3 regions of the Arthrobacter sp. Y3225116 genome follow, and region 2 is predicted to be linked to each of the others. Evidence: riboswitches for the same ligand, from Rfam matches in the RefSeq annotation. Region 2 holds a riboswitch; each other region holds the start of a gene.

Region 1 (4,059 bases), on a different contig from region 2:
AGGTCCTCGATCAGGACCGCCTCTCCGTCCGGCCCGGCCAGCGGGATCCGCCAGTTCGGGTATTCGTCCGCGGTGCCCGGCTGGTTCTGGGTCCGAAGCTCCCCCACCGCGTCCGTGAGCGCAACGCCCAGCAGCACCGACGGGGTCTGCGTGATGAACGCGTGCAGCGCCTCGACAGTGCGTTGTTCGGCGGTGGGGTCGGCGCCGTCGTCGTGCTGTGGGGCGGCCGGAACCCGCGAGCGCACCGTGGAGAGCACTGCCTCTTGGGCTGCCTGATCCAAAGCCCGTTCCTCCTCCACCGGCCGGTTCAGCAGTCCCAACGATTCGCGCAACTCCACGTGCTTGCCCGCCAGGTAGCCGGCGGTGGGCGGCAGGTCGTGCGTGGTCACGCTGGTCAGGCAGGAACGGCGGTAGCGCTCGGGTGCGCGGGGGCTGCCGTCTTCGTACTCAAACCACAGGATGGAGGTGCCCAGGATGCCGCGCTCGGCCAGGTAGTCCTGCACGCCCGGCTCGAACACCCCGAGGTCCTCGCCAATGACGACGACGCCGGCCCGCTCCGCTTCCAGGGCGAGGATGCCAATCAAGGCCTCGTGATCGTAGTACACGTAGGCGCCTTCGCCGGGAGGGCTGCCGACGGGAATCCACCACAGCCGGAACAGCCCGAGGATATGGTCCACCCGGATACCGCCGGCGTGCCGCAGGACGGTCCGCAGCATGTCCCGGTAAGCAACGTAGCCGGATTCGGCCAGGCGGTGCGGATGCCACGGGGGCTGTGACCAGTCCTGGCCCTGTTGGTTGAACATGTCCGGCGGCGCCCCCACGGAGATGCCGAGGGTCAGCACATCCTGCAGCGTCCAGGCATCGGCGCCGGTGGGATGGACGCCGACGGCGAGATCGTGCACGATCCCGATGTTCATTCCCGCGTCGAGGGCGCTGCCCTGCGCCGCCTCGAGCTGCTCGTCGCACAGCCACTGCAGCCATTGATGGAACTCGATGCGGTCCTTCAACTCGCTGCGCTGCGCTTCGATGAACGCGGCATCCGACCACTCGGGAGCCCCGGCCGGAACAGTTTCGGCCATGGCGCACCACAGGGCAAAGCGCTCCAGCCCCTCGCCTTCCTGCGCGCGGAAGGCTTCGAACCGCTGCTGCCGTTCTGCGGACCGGGGCACCGCGTACACCGCTTCCAGCGCCTGCAGCTTGGCCGCAAACACCGGGTCGCGGTCCAGGATGCCGGCGTCCAGGTTCGCCTCGTGGAAGTTGTTGGCCAGCGGGACGCCGCTGGCTTCGGGCACGTCCTCGACCCGCAGGTACAGCGGGTTGACGAACCGGCGCGTGGAGGGCAGGTAGGGCGAGGGCTCAACCGGCGGTTTCGGCTGGGCCGCGTGCAGCGGGTTGATCAGGACGAACCCCGCGCCCTTCGCGGCAGCCGTTTCGGCGAGGCTGGCCAGGTCATGGAGGTCGCCGATGCCCCAGGAGGACCGCGAGCGCACGGAGTACAGCTGTGCCATCAACCCCCACGTCCGGGGCAGGCGGTCGGCGGTGGTCAGGCGCCGCGGGGTGACCACGAGGGCGCACCGTGCCTGGCTGTCGGCCGGTTCCGGGGCCGCGCCGGTTCCGGGCTCCAGCGCCTCCGTCCGGTCTGCGGCCGCGTCGGTTCCGGACTCCATCGCCTCGGACCGTTCCGCGACTTCCAGCGTGTGCCAGCCCAGCGGGATGTCGGCCGGCACCACCGCCGTGAAACGAACAGGCGGAGCATCTTCCGACTCCTCCCGCCCGCCGGCCAGCACCTCGACGTCGCGCCGGGAGCCGTCCTCCAGCAGGATCCGGACCCGCGGACGGACGCCGGGCCGCGCATTGACCGGAACCTCGGTGGCGGTGCCTTGGCGGACGACGACGGCGGGCGGCAGCGTGCGCTGCACCGGTGCCAGTTCAGCGGCTCGGAGGGAAGCCGTCACATCATCGTCGGTGGCACAGGGGACGCCCAGCGCGGTGAGGACGGAAACCAGCGTTGCCTCACTGACTGTTTTCTCGCCCCCGTCCCAGCCATGGAAGGTAATGCCAACGCCATGTTTCCCCGCGAGGCGCTGCAGCGCCGAAAGTTCAGCCATAGATCCAATCTACGGTGAACTGTCCGGACCCGTGAACGTCCGTCCTGGGCCGGGACGGCGAAGATCGTGGCCCGACGCGCGGCGAGCACCGCCGTCGTGCCGGGCAACCGCAAGCCAGGGGCAACCGCAAGGCGCCCACCCCAAGTCCGAAGGCGCCCAACCCCGGACGCAACGCGGCTCAACATTTTTTGGCGCCGCGGCGGTTGGTTGCGAGAATGGACGGGACCATCCCGAGCGGTTGAGAGATCTGGCTCTTTGACACCGCAGCAACCATCCGGACGCCACCGGAAAGGTGCTACCGCCAGAAGCGATGGAGAGAGCGCAAGCAATCTTTGATCCGGACGGTGCCTGCCCGGTGCCGCCAGGACCGTCATTGCCCGGGAACCCAAGTTTTGAAGGAGCAAGCGCCTGATGGCTGAACGCACATTCGGTTTCCGCACCCGCGCCCTGCACGCCGGCGGCACGCCCGACGCCGAGCACGGTGCAAGAGCCGTACCGATCTACCAGAGCACCTCGTTCGTGTTCAAGGACACCGACGACGCCGCGAACCTCTTCGCGCTGCAGAAGTACGGCAACATCTACTCCCGCATCGGCAACCCCACGGTCGCCGCGTTCGAGGAGCGCATCGCCTCGCTCGAGGGCGGCATCGGCGCGGTGGCCACGTCGTCGGGCATGGCCGCCGAGTTCATCACCTTCGCGGCCCTGGCCGGGTCGGGCGACCACATCGTGGCCTCGTCCAAGCTCTACGGCGGCACCATCACCCAGCTGGACGTGACGCTGCGCCGGTTCGGGGTGGAGACCACCTTCGTCGACTCCAACGACCCGGCCGACTTCGCCGCGGCCATCGGGGAGAACACCAAGGCCGTCTACACGGAGATCGTGGCCAACCCGTCCGGCGACATCGCGGACCTCGCCGGCCTGGCCGCGGTGGCGCACGACGCCGGGATCCCCCTGGTCGTGGACGCCACCTTGAGCACGCCCTACCTGATCCGCCCGATCGAGCACGGCGCGGACATCGTGATCCACTCCGCCACCAAGTTCCTGGGCGGCCACGGCACCACCCTGGGCGGCGTCGTCGTCGAATCCGGCCGTTTCAACTGGGGCAACGGCAAGTTCCCGCAGATGACCGAACCGGTGCCCAGCTACGGCAACGTGTCCTGGTGGGGCAACTTCGGCGAGTACGGCTTCCTCACCAAGCTCCGGTCCGAGCAGCTGCGCGACATCGGCCCGTCACTGTCCGCGCAGTCCGCGTTCCAGCTGCTGCAGGGCGTGGAAACGCTGGCGCAGCGGATGGACGAGCACCTGGCCAACGCCCGTACCGTGGCCGAGTGGCTGGAAGCCGACGAGCGCGTCTCCTGGGTCAGCTACGCCGGCCTGCCCGCGCACCCGCATTACGAGCGGGGCCGGAAGTACCTGCCCAAGGGCGTGGGCTCCGTGTTCAGCTTCGGCGTCAAGGGCGGCCGCACCGCGGGCCAGAAGTTCATCGAGTCGCTGCAGCTGGCCAGCCACCTGGCCAACATCGGCGACGCCCGGACCTTGGTGCTGCACCCGGGATCGACCACCCACCAGCAGCTCACCGCCGACCAGCTGGTGGCTGCCGGCGTGCCCGAGGACCTGATCCGCATTTCCGTGGGCCTGGAAGACGTGGACGACATTCTCTGGGACCTGGACCAGGCGCTGGCCGCCTCGCAGCAGGCTGGCGCCGAGCACGGCCCGAGCCGGGACCATGAGGACGACACGTTCGACACCTCCGAGTTCGCCTCCCCCAGCTACGCCGGCGAGTCCTGCACGATCCCGGCAGAGCGCGCCGCCCGGACAGAGCCCGGAACGCGTGTAGTCGAGTCCGTGGAGGAACTGATCGAAGCCGAAGAAGGAGCCGCCAAGTGACCGCCACACCAGAACGTACCTGGGTGGGACCGTCCGCCCCGGAGCGGCTGAACATCCTGCGCAA
Region 2 (4,059 bases):
GCCGCCGCGGCGGCGGACGACGGACACCCGCGGGCTGACCTGATCCAGTGTTACGACGAATACGTCATGGGCTACACCAAGACCCGCGGCTATCTGGGCGGCAGCGCGCCGGCGGCGCCGGGCGGCGAGGTGCCGATCCACGTGCTGCTGCTGGACGGACGGATGGCCGGCAACTGGAGGCACGTCCTGCGGCCCGGCTCCGCCGAGCTGCGGCTTAAACCGCTGCGGGTCTTCACCGAGCCGGAAGCGCAGGCCGTGGGCGTCGCCGTGGAACGGTACGCGGCCTTCCTGCGGCGGCCGGTGTCGCTCGACCTGGCCTGACGCTCCGCTCAACCCGATCGGGCACAGCGGGGGGTAGCCGCGCGGACGGCGCGCACCGGCGTCGTACTCGGGCCGCCGTCAGGCAGGCGGGAGGTCGGGCGCGAAGAACGCCTCGGTCAGGGCCTCGTGCAGCTGGTGGATATCGGTCAGGAAACCGTCGTGGCCCAGCGGCGTTTCGATGGTGTGGACCTTGACTGCCCCGGGCAACGCCTCGGCCAACTGCCGCGACTGATCCGGGAAGTACAGGCGATCGGAATCCACCGCGGCCACGAAGAACTGCGTGTCGGTCAGGCCGCCCAGCGACTGCTCCAGCGAGCCCCGGCCCCGGGCAACGTCGTGGCTGATGAGGGCCTCGGTGAGCAGGATGTAGCTGTTGGCGTCGAAGCGCGCGACGAGCTTGTCCGCTTGGTAATCGAGGTAGCTCTCCACGGCATAGCGGCCACGGGCCGACGGCGTGATGCCGCCGTACGGCTGCTCCTCCGCCTGCGGCTTGCGGCCGAACCTGTACTCCAGCTCCGGCTCCGAGCGGTAGTTGATGTGCGCGATGCGCCGGGCGATACCCAGACCCGCCTCGGGCGCGGGACCGCCGTAATAGTCGCCGCCGGCGAAGTGCGGGTCCAGCCGGATGGCCGCGACCTGCGCCTGCGCGAAGGCAATCTGCTCGGCGGTGCTCGCGCCGCCGCACGACAGGACGGCGCACCGGGCGGTGCGCTCCGGGAACGTCGCCGCCCATTCAAGCGCGCGGGCGCCGCCCATCGACCCGCCGAGCACCGTGTGCCAGCGCCGGATGCCCAGCGCGTCGGCCAGCCGTGCCTCGGCCCGGACCGAATCGCGGATCGTGACGAACGGGAAGCGTGACCCCCACGGCGTCCCGTCCGGCGCCGGCGACGAGGGACCGGTGGAACCGTAGCAGCCGCCAATCATGTTGGCGGCCACTACGAAATAGCGCTCCGTGTCGATCGTGGCACCGGGGCCCACCAGATCGTCCCACCAGCCGTCCTCGTCCGAGCAGCCGCGTGCGACATGCGTGCTGCCGGTCAGGGCGTGCTGAATCAGGACGGCGTTGGACGCGTCCGCATTCAAGGTGCCCCAGGTTTCAAAGCCGAGGACCACCTCGGGCAGATAGCCGCCGGCTTCCAACTCCAGCGCACCAACCGGCATCCGGCGCAGGATGCCGTCGGTCGCCTGTTCCACCAGTTCCTGCGGTTGCACTATCGTCACGCTGCGCTCTACCTGCTTGCCTAGTCGTCCGCGCCCTTGGCGGCGCGGAAACCGGCCTCCAGGTCGGCGATGATGTCGTTGACGTTCTCGATGCCCACCGACAGGCGGACCAGCCCGTCGGTCACCCCTGCCGCGACCCGCTCCGCGGCCGAGAGCTGGGCATGGGTGGTCGACGCCGGGTGGATCACCAGCGAGCGCACATCGCCCAGGTTGGCCACATGCGAGTGCAGTTCCAGGCCGTCCACAAAGCGCTTGCCGGCCTCGATGCCGCCCTTGATTTCGAACGCGACGATGGCGCCGGTCCCCTTCGGGCCGTACTTGCGGCCGCGCTCGTACCAGGGGCTGGAGGGCAGGCCGAGGTACGCGACGGAGGCAACGTCGTCGTGCTCTTCCAGGAATTCGGCCACCTTCTGCGCGTTGGCCACATGCCGCTCCACGCGCAGGCTCAGCGTCTCCAGCCCCTGGGCAATCAGGAACGCATTGAACGGCGAGATGGCGGACCCCAGGTCGCGCAGCAACTGCACCCGGGCCTTGAGGATGTAGGCCAGGTTGGCTCCCAAAGCGCCGTTGACGCCGAGGTCGCGGGCGAAGACCAGCCCGTTGTAGGTGTCGTCCGGCGTGTTGAACCCGGGGAACTTCTCCGGGTTGGCGGCGAAATCAAACGTTCCGGCGTCAACGATCACGCCGCCGATCGCCGTCCCGTGGCCGCCGAGGTACTTGGTGGCCGAGTGGAGCACGATGTCGGCCCCCCACTCGATCGGGCGGATCAGGTACGGGGTAGACAAGGTGTTGTCCACGATCAGCGGCACGCCGTTTTCGTGGGCGATGGCGCTGACCGACTCCAGGTCCAGTACGTCCTGGCGCGGGTTGGAGACGACCTCGCCGAAGAACGCCTTGGTATTCGGCTTGACGGCATCGCGCCACTGCTGCAGGTTGTCCGGATCCTCGACGAAGGTGACCTCGATGCCGAACTTGGGCAGCGTGGTGCGCAACAGGTTGTAAGTGCCGCCGTACAGGCTGGGGCTGGCCACGATGTGGTCGCCGGCCTCGGCCAGGTTGAGGATGGAGAACGTCGACGCGGCCTGGCCCGAAGCAAGCAGCAGGGCGCCGACACCGCCCTCCAGGTTGGCGATCCGGGTCTCGACCGCTTCCTGGGTGGGATTGCCGATCCTGGTGTAGATGGGCGCCAGTTCGGACAGGGCGAACCGGTCGGCCGCGCTCTGCGCGCTCGGGAACACAAACGAGGTGGTCTGGTAGATCGGCAGTGCGCGGGCGCCCGTGGCGGCATCCGGCTCCTGCCCTGCGTGGATTTGACGGGTTTCAAAGGACCAATCGGCATTGGACATGGTGCAACTCCTTCACTGGAAGGGGCCATCCGGGATCCGGCCGTGCCGGCATGTCTGTCCCGGGTGTGACCCGCGCTTGCGCACCGCCTTGTGGCGGCTGCCTGGTCTTCACCCGGGGCACCCCACCGCGGTTGGAGGGTTGCCGGCCAGCAAACCGGGGTTTTGCGCTGGCACTCATGACCTGCCTCCAGTCTCCGCAGACAAGCCGGCGGCCGCAACAATATGACACCTTATGACCGACCGGCCCCCGCCGCCCGTGTGTCCGCCCGCCCGCCCGGCCGCTTTGCCTGGCTGGATGTCGCCGAGGGGAATCAGTGTCAGGAATACGGGCCGCCGCACGAGCCGCAAGCTGAGTGACTTAGGTCACCCTAAGTCGAGAGCGGGTTCACAAAGTGCCAAGATAATGCCATGCGCTTCGACCATGTTTCTTATGCTGCTGAACCCGACGGTCTGGCTGCCACCTCAGAGCGGATCGCCAAAGCCCTGGGCATCGACGCCGTCAAGGGCGGGGTTCACCCCCGCTTCGGCACCCGCAATATGATCTTCCCCCTCACCGACCACCATTACCTGGAGGTGGTGGAGGTGCTCGACCACCCCGCTTCCGACAAAGCCCCCTTCGGCCAGGCCGTGCGGGCGCGGTCGGAAGCCGGCGGAGGCTGGATGGGCTGGTGCGTGGCGGTCGACGACCTGACCCCGTTCGAAGAACGGCTGGGCCGCCACGCGGTTCCCGGCAACCGCAAGTTCCCGGATGGGCAGGAACTGAGCTGGCAGCAGATCGGGATCAAGGGCCTCATCGCCGACCCGCAGGTGCCCTACATGCTGCGCTGGGATGACGGCACCGAACCGCTGCACCCGTCCAACGCCCGCCCCGCCACGGTCAAGCTGATCGGCCTGACCATCGCCGGTTCTTCCGAGCGGGTGGCGGATTGGCTGGGCACCCCGGTCGACGGCCTGCTGGACGACGTCAAGGTCGCCTGGACGGCACCGAACGGTACGCCTGGCATCCTGTCCGTCCGCTTCGAAACCGCCAACGGGATCGTCGAACTGTAAGTCTTTGCGGCATCGCTCCGTTTCGGGCGTCCGCTCACTTTATAGAAGGAGCAGACGCCCGAAACGGAGCTTTTGAGTGGTCAAGCCCTCCAGATCGTCCTGCAGGGCCAAGGTTTTCCAC
Region 3 (4,059 bases), on a different contig from region 2:
GGGCGGCGCACCGGCGTCGTTGTTAGCTGGTTCTGTTCGTGCCCAGGCTTAGTCGACCAGCGCGTTCTGCAGGCGGAAGCCGGCCGCCCGGTGGCTCTCCGGCAGCTTGTCGCCGCGGCCGAAGAGCTTGTTGCGCAGGGTCCCCGGCGCGTACTGCGTGGGGTAGGCGCCCAGCTTCTGCAGCTCCGGCACGACGAATTCCACGATGTCCTCGAAGGTGCCCGGGGTGATCGCGTAGGCCAGGTTGAACCCGTCCACGTCGGTCTCGTCGACCCACTCCACGAGCTTGGCGGCCACCTCCGCGCCGGAGCCGACGGTGATCGGGCCGAAACCGCCGACGCCGACCCATTCGGCCAGCTGGCGGATGGTCCACGGCTTGCCGCTGTCGCCGGACGCCTTTTGGAACGTCTCCACCGAGGACTGGATGGCATTGGACTTCACGTTCCCGCCGATCACGTCGTCCGGGCCGTAGGTGGAGAGGTCAATGCCCATCCAGCCGGAGATCAGCGCCAGCGCGCCGTTAATGTCCGCGTAGGACTTGTAGTCCTCGAATTTGGCCTGCGCGGCGGCGGTGTCCGGTCCGGTCACCACGGTCTGCATCGCGTAGATGCGCACGTCGTAGCGGTCGCGCCCGGCAGCTTCCACGGCGTCGCGGATCTTCTTCACGGATGCGGCGAGCATCTCCTTGGTGGGGCAGGTCACGAACACCGCCTCGGCGTTCTCGGCGGCGAACTCGGTGCCGCGCTTGGAGGCGCCGGCCTGGAAGATGACCGGGGTGCGCTGCGGGCTCGGCTCGGTAATGGCGATGCCGGGAACCTTGAAGTACTTGCCCTCGTGCCGGATCTCGTGGACCTTGGACGGGTCGGTGAAGACGCCGGTCTCCGCGTCCTTGACCACGGCGTCGTCCTCCCACGAGCCCTCGAGCAGCTTGTAGATGACCTCGAGGTATTCGTCCGCGTGGTTGTACCGCTCGTCGTGCTCCAGCTGGTCTTCCTGGCCCATGTTGCGCGCCGCCGAGGGCAGGTAACCGGTGACCACGTTCCAGCCGACCCGCCCGTTGGTCAGGTGGTCCAGCGTGGCCAGGCGACGGGCGAACGGGTAGGGGTGCTCGTAGGCGGTGCCGGCGGTGACGCCGAAGCCGAGGTTCTCGGTCACCGCGGCCATCGCCGAGACCAGCATGAACGGATCGTTCACCGGGACCTGGGTGCCGGCGCGCAGCGTCGTCTCGTTGGACGAGCCGAACACGTCGTAGGTGCCGAGCACGTCGGCGATGAACAGGCCGTCGAAGAGGCCCTTTTCCAGCACCTTGGCCAGATGGGTCCAGTAGCCGATGGTGTTGTAGGTGGCGGACTTGTCCTGCGGGTGGCGCCATAGTCCGGGCGACTGGTGGCCCACGCAGTTCATGTCGAAGGCGTTGAAACGAATCTGGCGCCGGGGGTTGGGCTGCGGGTTGTTCACGGTCATGTCAGGCTCCTTTTCTGATGAGAAGAGCCCGCGCCGGCCCTCCGTCGGGCATGCGGCTGCCAACGGAAGACCAACGAGAGATCGAGCTTCTCCATCGGTCCTGGCGGTAGCACCTTCCTCAGGGAGGGGGTTGCTGCGGCGTCAACAAGCCAGGTCTCTCGGCCGCTCTGGATGGGTACGTCTCCCATTGGACACCTTGGGGTGCCGGAAGGGAAATGTCCTGCGTCACGCGGGGTAAGAATTACGACGCCGGTGTGGCTCCTCTCGGCGGGGCTCCCGCCGGAGCTGCGGCGCGGCAACCGTCACGGTTGGGGCGCAGCCCGGAGGGGGCCGTACTTGCCGGGCACGGTGTTGTGCGCGGCCGGATCCTCATCTGGGGCACCCCGCTACGGGAGAGGGTTGCCGCCCAACCAGCCAGAGCTTGTCGTTGGGACTCTTGATCTCGGAGTCGAGTATGCCGGGGCCGATCCGGCGCAGGGAACCACGTGACAGGCCGTGACCTTCCGGGGCGTAATGTTACGGGCGCCTCATCGTGCGGGCGGGCCGCGTCGGGCGGGCACCGAGCTCACCCGACCTAAAGGCCGAGGCGCGGGGCCTCGATCGCCGGGCAGGTATCCATGACGACGTCCAGACCGGCCGCCTTGGCCCGTTCCGCCGCGGCTTCGTCGACGACGCCCAGCTGGAGCCACACCGCCTTGGCACCGATTTCGATGGCCTGGTCCACCACCGGGCCGACCTTCTGGGAGTTCACGAAGCAGTCCACCACGTCGATCTCGCCGGGAATGTCCCCGAGCTTTTGGTAACCGGTCAGGCCGAGGACGTCGTCGCCCTGCAGGTTGACGGGGACGACTTCCATGTCCAGTTGGTCCATCAGGTACCGGGAGATGCGCATGGCCACCCGGTGCGGGTTCGTGGACAGGCCGACGACGGCCCAGCGGCCCGGCGTGCTCAGCAGCCGGTAGACGGCCTCGGGGTCATTTTGGTGTGCCATGGCGCCACCCTACCTGCGACTCTTCGGCACCGGAACCGTCGCTGGTCCTCTCCCCCGCAGCCGCCCTCATCGAGGAGTCAGCTGGCGCCCTCAAACCGTCGGTTTAGGGGCGCCAGCCGAATAGTCGATGGTTTGGGGCTAGCCAGCCAACTGGGCCGCCGCTGCGTCGGCGTGCTCCGCCACCCAGTTCCCCACCAGGTCGAGCAGTTCAGCGTCCACGGGCTCGCGGATCTGGCGCTTGTAGTCGGAGAGGGCCGGGGCCTTCGGGTCGCGGCGCAGCAGGTGCGACAGGTCCTCGATCTTCCTGGTGGTCACCGGGCCGGGAACGGTGGCCGCGATGATGTCCAGGTCGGCCGGGTCCACCTGCACGTCCTTGGCTCCCGTGACAGCCAGCACCGGCACCTGCAGGCGCTCCAAGTTCGGAACGGGGTCGAAGTCGAGGAACTCCCGGTGCCAGAGCGCGTTGATCTTGCGGCCCTGCATGCGCACCACGTCCTCGGTGGTGGTGCGGAGTTTTTCCACCGATTTCGCCTGCATCTTGACCAGGTCCTGGCGGAGGAGCTTCAGCAGCAAGCGCGGGAATGCGGGCAGCGAGTCGCTGATCTGGGCTGTCTGCCATCTGCCTGTCTCGAAGCCCGTCTGTGCCGAGGCCGAAAGCAGCACAGCCCCATCCACCCGTGTGCCGGGATCGGCCGCCACGGCCGCCGCGTGGTAGCTGCCTTCGCTGTGGCCGACGAGGAACACCGGCACGCCCGCGGCCTTTTGGGCGGCCATCCAGCGGAGGGCGGCTGCGGCGTCGTCGGTGTTCTGACGGAAACCGGCCGCCCAGAAGGTTCCTTCCGAGCCGCCGGTACCGCGCTTGTCGTAGCGCAGGGACGCGATTCCGTGGCCGGCAAGCGCCGCCGCCAGGTCTCGGCTGATGCCCAACGGCATCCGTTTGTGGTCGGCATTGCGGTCGATCGGTCCGGAGCCGGGCAGGATCAATGCCGCGCCGCGGACCGTTCCGGCCGGCTCGGCCCAGGTCCCCGCCAGCTCAACGGTCCCGGACGGGAAGGCGACCACTTCTTCGGTGAACGGCTGACCGGCGGGCAGGCCGGCGGCGGCACGGATCCGGGCCGCAACATCCTCGGCGTCGGGAAGCGACACAACCACCCGGGCGTACTTTTGCCCGTCCAGGTCCAGCTGCACCGCCGGGGTGCCGCGGCGGGCGACGGCGAGGGTCTTGCCGCGTCCGCGCCAGGTTCCCACCCGGGTCCGTCCCGGGATCGCAAGCCCGGGAGCGCGCAGGCCGTGGACGCCGTCGAACGCGTCCGCGAGCACGCGCACGGAGGTCACCGCGGACAAGGGGAAGCGCTGGTCGCCGAGCAGCCCCGCGATTTTCTCGAACCGGTCCAGCTCCAGCAGAACCTCCTTGTTCCCCACCACTATCGCCGCCACTGCGACTCCCTTCGGGTCGTTTATTGCTCGTGTCTTGGTCGTTTGGTCGCGGCTTGCCTGCCGGACAGTACGATTATTATCAGTTGTGGGAACAATGTCAACTGTGAGAACGTTGAGCCATGTCCTCCTCACCGAGCGCCGACCTGATCCTGCACCCGGTACGCCTG

Evidence for each region. A riboswitch is a leader RNA that binds a small molecule or an ion and turns the genes downstream of it on or off. The one in region 2 is predicted to bind S-adenosylmethionine.
Region 1: it holds a riboswitch for S-adenosylmethionine, as region 2 does, so the genes downstream of both, AC5RV2_RS07130 (O-acetylhomoserine aminocarboxypropyltransferase/cysteine synthase family protein) here and AC5RV2_RS08735 (bifunctional o-acetylhomoserine/o-acetylserine sulfhydrylase) in region 2, are expected to answer to the same signal.
Region 3: it holds a riboswitch for S-adenosylmethionine, as region 2 does, so the genes downstream of both, AC5RV2_RS09300 (LLM class flavin-dependent oxidoreductase) here and AC5RV2_RS08735 (bifunctional o-acetylhomoserine/o-acetylserine sulfhydrylase) in region 2, are expected to answer to the same signal.

The regions. Positions count from the first base shown of each region.
Region 1 is NZ_JBNHGL010000048.1:11,194-15,252, reverse strand. Features, by position in the region: gene malQ (4-alpha-glucanotransferase) at 1-2,108, opposite strand, end outside; SAM riboswitch class I at 2,331-2,425, shown strand; gene AC5RV2_RS07130 (O-acetylhomoserine aminocarboxypropyltransferase/cysteine synthase family protein) at 2,520-3,995, shown strand; gene AC5RV2_RS07125 (CoA-binding protein) at 3,992-4,059, shown strand, end outside.
Region 2 is NZ_JBNHGL010000069.1:2,761-6,819, reverse strand. Features, by position in the region: gene AC5RV2_RS08745 (winged helix DNA-binding domain-containing protein) at 1-321, shown strand, start outside; gene metX (homoserine O-acetyltransferase MetX) at 400-1,482, opposite strand; gene AC5RV2_RS08735 (bifunctional o-acetylhomoserine/o-acetylserine sulfhydrylase) at 1,563-2,888, opposite strand; SAM riboswitch class IV at 2,956-3,070, opposite strand; gene AC5RV2_RS08730 (VOC family protein) at 3,297-3,938, shown strand.
Region 3 is NZ_JBNHGL010000077.1:1,854-5,912, reverse strand. Features, by position in the region: gene AC5RV2_RS09300 (LLM class flavin-dependent oxidoreductase) at 49-1,464, opposite strand; SAM riboswitch class I at 1,553-1,642, opposite strand; SAM riboswitch class IV at 1,792-1,906, opposite strand; gene AC5RV2_RS09295 (CoA-binding protein) at 2,039-2,455, opposite strand; gene AC5RV2_RS09290 (alpha/beta hydrolase) at 2,594-3,892, opposite strand; gene AC5RV2_RS09285 (helix-turn-helix domain-containing protein) at 4,012-4,059, shown strand, end outside.